Regions from separate parts of the Streptomyces sp. NPDC034049 genome, predicted to be linked through region 2. Evidence: riboswitches for the same ligand, from Rfam matches in the RefSeq annotation. Region 2 holds a riboswitch; the other holds the start of a gene.

Region 1 (3,401 bases), on a different contig from region 2:
CCGTGGTCTTCCAGGCCCGCAGGGGCCTGGTTCTTCAGGGGCGCGGGGAACTGCGCGAGAAGCCCCACCGGGCCCGCGGTCGCCACACAACAGGCGCCCCCACTCCCTCACGCGGCCTTTCGCTCCACGTACTCCCCTATCTGCGCCATCGGGGGCCGTTCCTCCAGGTCCACCGAGTACGTGCGCGGCTCAAAACCCTCCCGCCCCCGTTCGAACTGCGTCAGCACCGGGCGGATCAGATGCCCCCGCGCCAGCCGCAGCTGAGCCGTGCGGTAGATCGCCGCGGACATGCGCCCCAGCGCCGCCCCGTCCTGGTGGCGGTGTTTGCGGACCCCCACGTCGACCTGGGCGAGCGCGTCGAGGCCGACCAGGTGCAGCGCGTCGACCAGCATGCCCAGCTCGACGCCGTACCCCACGGGGAACGGCAGCCGCTCCAGGAGCGAGCGCCGGGCCGCGTACTCGCCGCCGAGCGGCTGGACGAAGCCGGCCAGCTGCGGCCAGTGCATGTTGAGCAGCGGCCGGGCCATGAGTTCCGTCACACGGCCCCCCTGCCCGGCGGCGGAGCCCAGGGGGCGGTCGTACATCGCCTTGACGAGGTCGACACCGGGGTCGGTGAGCAGCGGGCCGACGATCCCGGAGACGAAGTCCGACGAGAACTCCTTGAGGTCCGCGTCGATGAAGCAGACGATGTCGCCGGACGTCACCATCAGCGACCGCCACAGCACCTCACCCTTGCCGGGCACGGCCGGGATGCGGGGCAGGATGGCGTCGCGGTGCACGACCGTCGCCCCGGCCGCCGCCGCGACCTGGGACGTCCGGTCGGTGGAGCCGGAGTCGACGACCACGATCTCGTCCACGAGCGGCACCTGCCGCATCAGGTCGTGGCGGATGATCGCGACGATGTCGCCGACCGTCTCCTCTTCGTTCAGCGCGGGCAGGACGACGCTGACCGTCTGTCCCGAGGCCCGTTTCGCGGCCATGATCCGGTGGAGCGGTCGGTCGGCCATGGACCAGGAGCGGGTGTTCAGCCAGCGCTCGACTTCCTTCAGCACAGTGCGCGGCTCCTCTGCGTTCATCTCGCGGTTCGGACGGCTCTCTCAACTGTCCTGGCCTTCGGTTACAGTCTTGGACAACGCTGGTGACCATCGCATGTCGCTGCTCGTCGGCGTATACAACCAAATACCGCTCATCCAGAGGGGCAGAGGGATACGGCCCGATGAAGCCCCGGCAACCCTCCAGCCGGTCTCGTAGTGATCACTGTCGATCGCCCGCGAGGCTCCCGGCTAGGGAAGGTGCCAAATCCGTCTCACGGCGAAGTGCGTCGTGAGGAAGATGAGGAGAAAGGGCCTCGCCTCCATGGCTGCGCAGACTGTTGCAAGCACCACCGACTCCACCTCCACAGTAGACCTCGGGCCCGCCTCGGCCCTGAGCTGTCGGGAGTGCGGTCACCGCGTACCCCTCGGGCCGGTCTTCGCCTGCGAGGAGTGTTTCGGGCCCCTGGAGATCGCGTACGACTACTCCGCCTACGACACGGACGAGCTGCGCAAGCGGATCGAGTCCGGTCCCGCGAACATCTGGCGGTACGCGCCCCTGCTGCCCGTCCCGGCGGACGTGGCCACCAAGCCCAACATCAACCCGGGCTGGACCCAGCTGGTGAAGGCCGACAACCTGGCCGCCGCGCTTGGTGTCGACGCCGGCAAGCTCTTCGTCAAGGACGACTCCGGCAACCCGACGCACTCCTTCAAGGACCGCGTCGTCGCCCAGGCCCTGGAGGCGGCCCGCGCCTTCGGCTTCACCACCCTCTCCTGCTCCTCCACGGGCAACCTGGCCGGTGCCGTCGGCGCCGCCGCCGCCCGCGCCGGCTTCCGGTCCTGTGTGTTCATCCCGCACGACCTGGAGCAGGGCAAGGTCGTCATGGCCGCGGTCTACGGCGGCGAGCTCGTCGGCATCGAGGGCAACTACGACGACGTGAACCGCTTCTGCTCCGAGCTGATCGGCGACCCGGCCGGCGAGGGCTGGGGCTTCGTGAACGTCAACCTCCGGCCGTACTACGCCGAGGGCTCGAAGACGCTCGCGTACGAGATCTGCGAGCAGCTCGGCTGGCGGCTCCCCGACCAGCTGGTCGTGCCGATCGCCTCCGGGTCGCAGCTCACGAAGATCGACAAGGGACTCCAGGAGCTGATCAAGCTCGGGCTCGTCGAGGACAAGCCGTACAAGATCTTCGGTGCGCAGGCCGAGGGGTGCTCGCCGGTGTCGGTGGCCTTCAAGGCCGGGCACGACGTGGTGCGCCCGCAGAAGCCGAACACCATCGCCAAGTCGCTCGCGATCGGCAACCCGGCGGACGGGCCGTACGTGCTGGACATCGCGCGGCGGACCGGCGGTGCCGTGGAGGACGTGACGGACGAGCAGATCGTCGACGCGATCAAGCTGCTGGCGCGGACCGAGGGGATCTTCGCGGAGACCGCCGGTGGGGTGACCGTGGGCGTGACGAAGAAGCTGATCGAGGACGGCGTTCTCGACCCGACGCTGACCACGGTCGTACTCAACACCGGTGACGGCCTGAAGACGCTGGACGCGGTGGCCGGGACCGGCCTGACCGCGACCATCCGGCCCAGCCTTGATTCGTTCCGTGAGGCTGGTCTCGCGTAGGCAGGACCCCGTCAGCAAGTCGTTCGGCTGCGGGTGAGCGGGGGCTGGTCGCGCAGTTCCCCGCGCCCCTTAGGTTCTCTGCACTCCCCGGAGGTTTCCCATCATGTCCGTCAACGTCCGCATTCCGACCATCCTTCGCACCTACACCGGTGGGCAGGCCGAGGTCGCCGCCGAAGGGGCCACCCTCGCCGAGGTGATCGCCGACCTGGAGAAGAACCACAACGGGATCGCCGCCCGGGTTCTCGACGATCAGGGCAAGCTGCGGCGGTTCGTGAATGTGTACGTGAATGACGACGATGTCCGGTTCGAGCAGGGCCTGGAGACGGCGACTCCGGACGGTGCGGGTGTGTCGATCATTCCCGCCGTCGCCGGTGGCTGACCGACGCTCCGTACCCATCGGTAGTAACCGTCGGTAACTTCGATTACCGAGAGTTCATCGAATTGCCCCCACCGTGAGAGAAGCGGAGGGGGCAATTCTCTATGGTTGAGCACTGTAGAGTTGGGGAACCCGGCCCGATCGACGTAGTGAATCCTTGCCGGGCGCATATGTGATCGCGCCGCACGCCCTATATGAAGTAGCCAAAGTGTGCAGGCCATTTGTGTATTTCGTTCCTTTTGTGGGGCCCGACTTGCCCTGAATTCGGGTGAATTGTTCGTACATTCCCGACCGGTCGTGTCCAGAATTCTCGTCCGATTGACCTGTTGCAGAGGGCAGTTGGACAGATACATTCGGCCGCGGTCGACGCGTTCCG
Region 2 (3,401 bases):
CACCGTTCGGCTGCCGAGGGGAGCGTATACGCCGGGCAGGCGCCGGGGTCACCCGGCGCGGATCACACGGCCGGGACGCAACGGCCTTCCTCCGTACGGTAGTTCCACTTCGCGCCGTCCCGTACGAGTTCCTTCACCGCGGCCACGAAGCGCTCCACGTGCTCGTCGGGGGTGCCCGCGCCGAAGCTCACCCGGATCGCGTTGAGGGAGCGCTCGCCGGGCGCGGCCTCGGGGGCACCGCACTCGCCCTGGGTCTGCGGGTCGCTGCCGAGGAGGGTGCGGACGAGGGGGTGGGCGCAGAAGAGACCGTCGCGTACGCCGATGCCGTACTCGGCGGAGAGGGCGGCGGCGAAGTGGGAGCTGTTCCAGCCCTCGACGACGAACGAGATGACACCGACCCGCGGGGCGTCGTCCCCGAAGAGCGAGAGGATCCGGACCTCGGGCACCTCGGCGAGCCCGGCGCGCACGGTGTCGATGAGGTGCCGCTCACGCGCGACCAGCGTGTCGAACCCGGCCTCGGTGAGGGCCTTGCAGGCGGAGGCGATGGAGTAGGCGCCGATGACGTTGGGCGAGCCGGCCTCGTGCCGGGCGGCGGTCTCGTGCCACTCGACGTCCACGCCACCGTCGGTGCGCCGGGTCACCTTGCGGGAGGCGCCGCCCCCGGCGAGGTACGGCTCGGCCGTGGCGAGCCAGTCGGCGCGGCCGGCCAGGACGCCCGAGCCGAAGGGCGCGTACAGCTTGTGACCGGAGAAGGCGACCCAGTCCACGTCCAACTCCTGTACGGACAGGGGGTGGTGGGGTGCCAGCTGGGCCGCGTCGAGGACGATCCGCGCGCCGTGCGCGTGCGCGGCGGCGGCCAGCTCACGCACCGGCCAGATCTCGCCGGTGACGTTGGAGGCTCCGGTGACGCACACCAGCGCCGGCCCGTGCGGGTCGCGCTCGGCGAGGGCGGTCTCCAGGGCGGCCACGGCCTCCTGCGGCGAACGCGGCGCGTCCAGGTACGTCACCCGCGCGTCGCGCCAGGGCAGCAGCGAGGCATGGTGCTCGGTCTCGAAGACGAAGACCTGGCAGTCGGCGGGGAGGGCGGCGGCCAGCAGGTTCAGCGAGTCGGTGGTCGACCGGGTGAACACGACCTGGTCGTCGGCCCGGCAGTCGAGGAACTCCGCGACGGTCCGGCGGGCGTTCTCGAAGAGGTCGGTCGACAGCTGGGAGAGGTAGCCGGCGCCACGGTGGACGCTGCCGTAGTAGGGGGCGTAGGCCGCCACGTCGTCCCAGACGCGCTGGAGGGCGGGGGCGCTGGCCGCGTAGTCGAGCGCGGCGTAGGTGACCTCGCCGCCGGTGACGAGCGGGACGGTGACATCCCGGCCCAGAACGGGCAGCGGGGTGCAAATGGACTGGGCGGCGGCAAGGGTGGAGACAGACATGGGGAACTCCCGTGAGGAGGCATGCGGAAAGAAGGCATGCGGAGGAGGAGAAAGCAGAGAAAGGGGTGCGCGGAGGCGGGGCTCGGCGGCCCTATCGCATTCGCTTGCTCACGGAAGACTCCCTCGAAGCCGCGCTTGCCGTAGACCTCGCTGCCTACGGCCCGGTCTTCACCCGGGGCACCCCGCCACGGAAGGAGGGTTGCCGGACAGCCAGCCGGGGCTATGGGCTGTCACTCATGACCTGAACCCGAACGTACGTGAAGTGATCGCCGCGCCGCAACTCGTGTCCGGACTGCGGGATGGGGCGCGTGAGGGGTTGGGGGTGCTTGTTTCGTCGGCGGGTGCGGGTCGGTGGGGGCTTCTCGCGCAGTTCCCCGCGCCCCTAAAAGACCAGGCCCCTGCGGGCCTGAAAAGCGAGGGGGCTGTAGGCCTGAAAGGCGAGGGGGCCGTAGGCCTGAAAGGCGAGGGGGCTGCCGGATGAAAAGCGCGGGGCGCAGCCCCGGCTTTTCAGGGGCGCGGGAAACTGCGCGAGAAGCCCCACCGGAGCCGCACCCGACAACTCACCCGCGCCCACCCGACGGAACTACCGGTTCGTCGCCGCGACCCACCGCTCGAGAACTCCCCGCGCCGCCCCGGAGTCGATCGATTCGGCCGCGCGCTCCATCCCGCCCCGCAACTGCTCCGCCAGCGAGGCGGACGACGGCTCCAACGCCACCAGCGCCGCCGCCGAGTTCAACAGCACCGCGTCCCGCACGGGTCCGGTCTCCCCGCCCAGCAACCGTCGCGCGACATCCGCGTTGAAGGACGCGTCGGCCCCCCGCAGCGCCTCCACCGGCACCAGCTCCAACCCCACGTCACGCGGGTCGAAGCTCTCCTCGGTCACCTTGCCGTCCCGTACGACCCACACGCGCGAGGTCGCCGTGGTGGTCAGCTCGTCCAGCCCGTCGTCGCCGCGGAAGACCAGCGAGGAGTTGCCGCGCTCGGCGAAGACGCCGGCCATGATCGGTGCCATACGGGGATCCGCGACGCCGACCGCCTGGGCCCGTACCTTCGCGGGGTTGGCCAGCGGACCGAGCGCGTTGAAGACGGTCCTGATGCCCAACTGTCCACGCGCGGCGGCCACATGACGCAGCGCCGGATGGAACTTCACCGCGAAGCAGAAGGTGATCCCGGCCTCCTCGGCGACCTCGGCGACCCGCTGCGGCGTCAGCTCCAGATTGACGCCGAGCTTCTCCAGCACATCGGACGCCCCGGACGCCGACGACGCGGCCCGGTTGCCGTGCTTGACGACCTTCGCGCCCGTACCGGCGACGACGATCGACGACATCGTGGAGATGTTGACCGTCTTGGCGCCGTCCCCGCCCGTACCGACGATGTCGACGGTCCTCCCGGACACCTCGATCACCTTGGCGTGCTCGTACAGCGCCTCGACGAGACCGGTGATCTCCTCGACGGTCTCCCCCTTGGCCCGCAGGGCCACCACGAACCCGGCGATCTGCGCGTCCGTCGCCTCGCCGCGCATGATCTGGTCCATCGCCCAGAAGGTGGCACCGGAGTCCTGGTCCTGCCCGGAGAGCAGCGCGTTCAGGACGACGGGCCAGGAACGGCCCGCCGCGGTGTCGCCTCCAGCGGGGGTCACAGCGCTCATAGCCGCTCCTGGGTGTCGTAGCGCGCGAGATGCCGCGCGATCCGCGAGATCAACGATGTTCTCCCACCCTATCCAGGTCGGGGCACGGCGAAGGGCCCCCGTCCGAAGATCGGACGGGGGCCCTTCGACCGTGGTGTGGCGAAGCGAAGCGATCAGTGGTGGCCGTGGCCGCTCGTGATCTCCTTGTACTCCTCGACGGTGGGCTTGGCGATCTGGCTGTCCTCGCCGTAGTAGCCCTTGCTCAGCTTGACGCGGACCTTCTCCAGGCGCGAGACCTTGCGGGCGACACCGTTCTCGTCGACCGCGGGGCCGATCTCGGCCGGCTTGTA

Evidence for each region. Region 2 has a riboswitch for S-adenosylmethionine ahead of ACZ52C_RS02505 (aminotransferase class V-fold PLP-dependent enzyme). Riboswitches for the same ligand answer to the same signal wherever they lie in the genome.
Region 1: linked by a shared signal. The riboswitch ahead of thrC (threonine synthase) and the one ahead of ACZ52C_RS02505 (aminotransferase class V-fold PLP-dependent enzyme) in region 2 are both predicted to bind S-adenosylmethionine.

The regions. Positions count from the first base shown of each region.
Region 1 covers NZ_JBVISJ010000005.1:527,959-531,359, reverse strand. The annotation lists gene ACZ52C_RS18535 (glucosyl-3-phosphoglycerate synthase) at 108-1,052, opposite strand; SAM riboswitch class I at 1,184-1,339, shown strand; gene thrC (threonine synthase) at 1,357-2,649, shown strand; gene ACZ52C_RS18525 (MoaD/ThiS family protein) at 2,753-3,028, shown strand.
Region 2 covers NZ_JBVISJ010000001.1:565,149-568,549, reverse strand. The annotation lists gene ACZ52C_RS02505 (aminotransferase class V-fold PLP-dependent enzyme) at 63-1,424, opposite strand; SAM riboswitch class IV at 1,551-1,666, opposite strand; gene trpD (anthranilate phosphoribosyltransferase) at 2,008-3,072, opposite strand; gene qcrB (cytochrome bc1 complex cytochrome b subunit) at 3,225-3,401, opposite strand, start outside.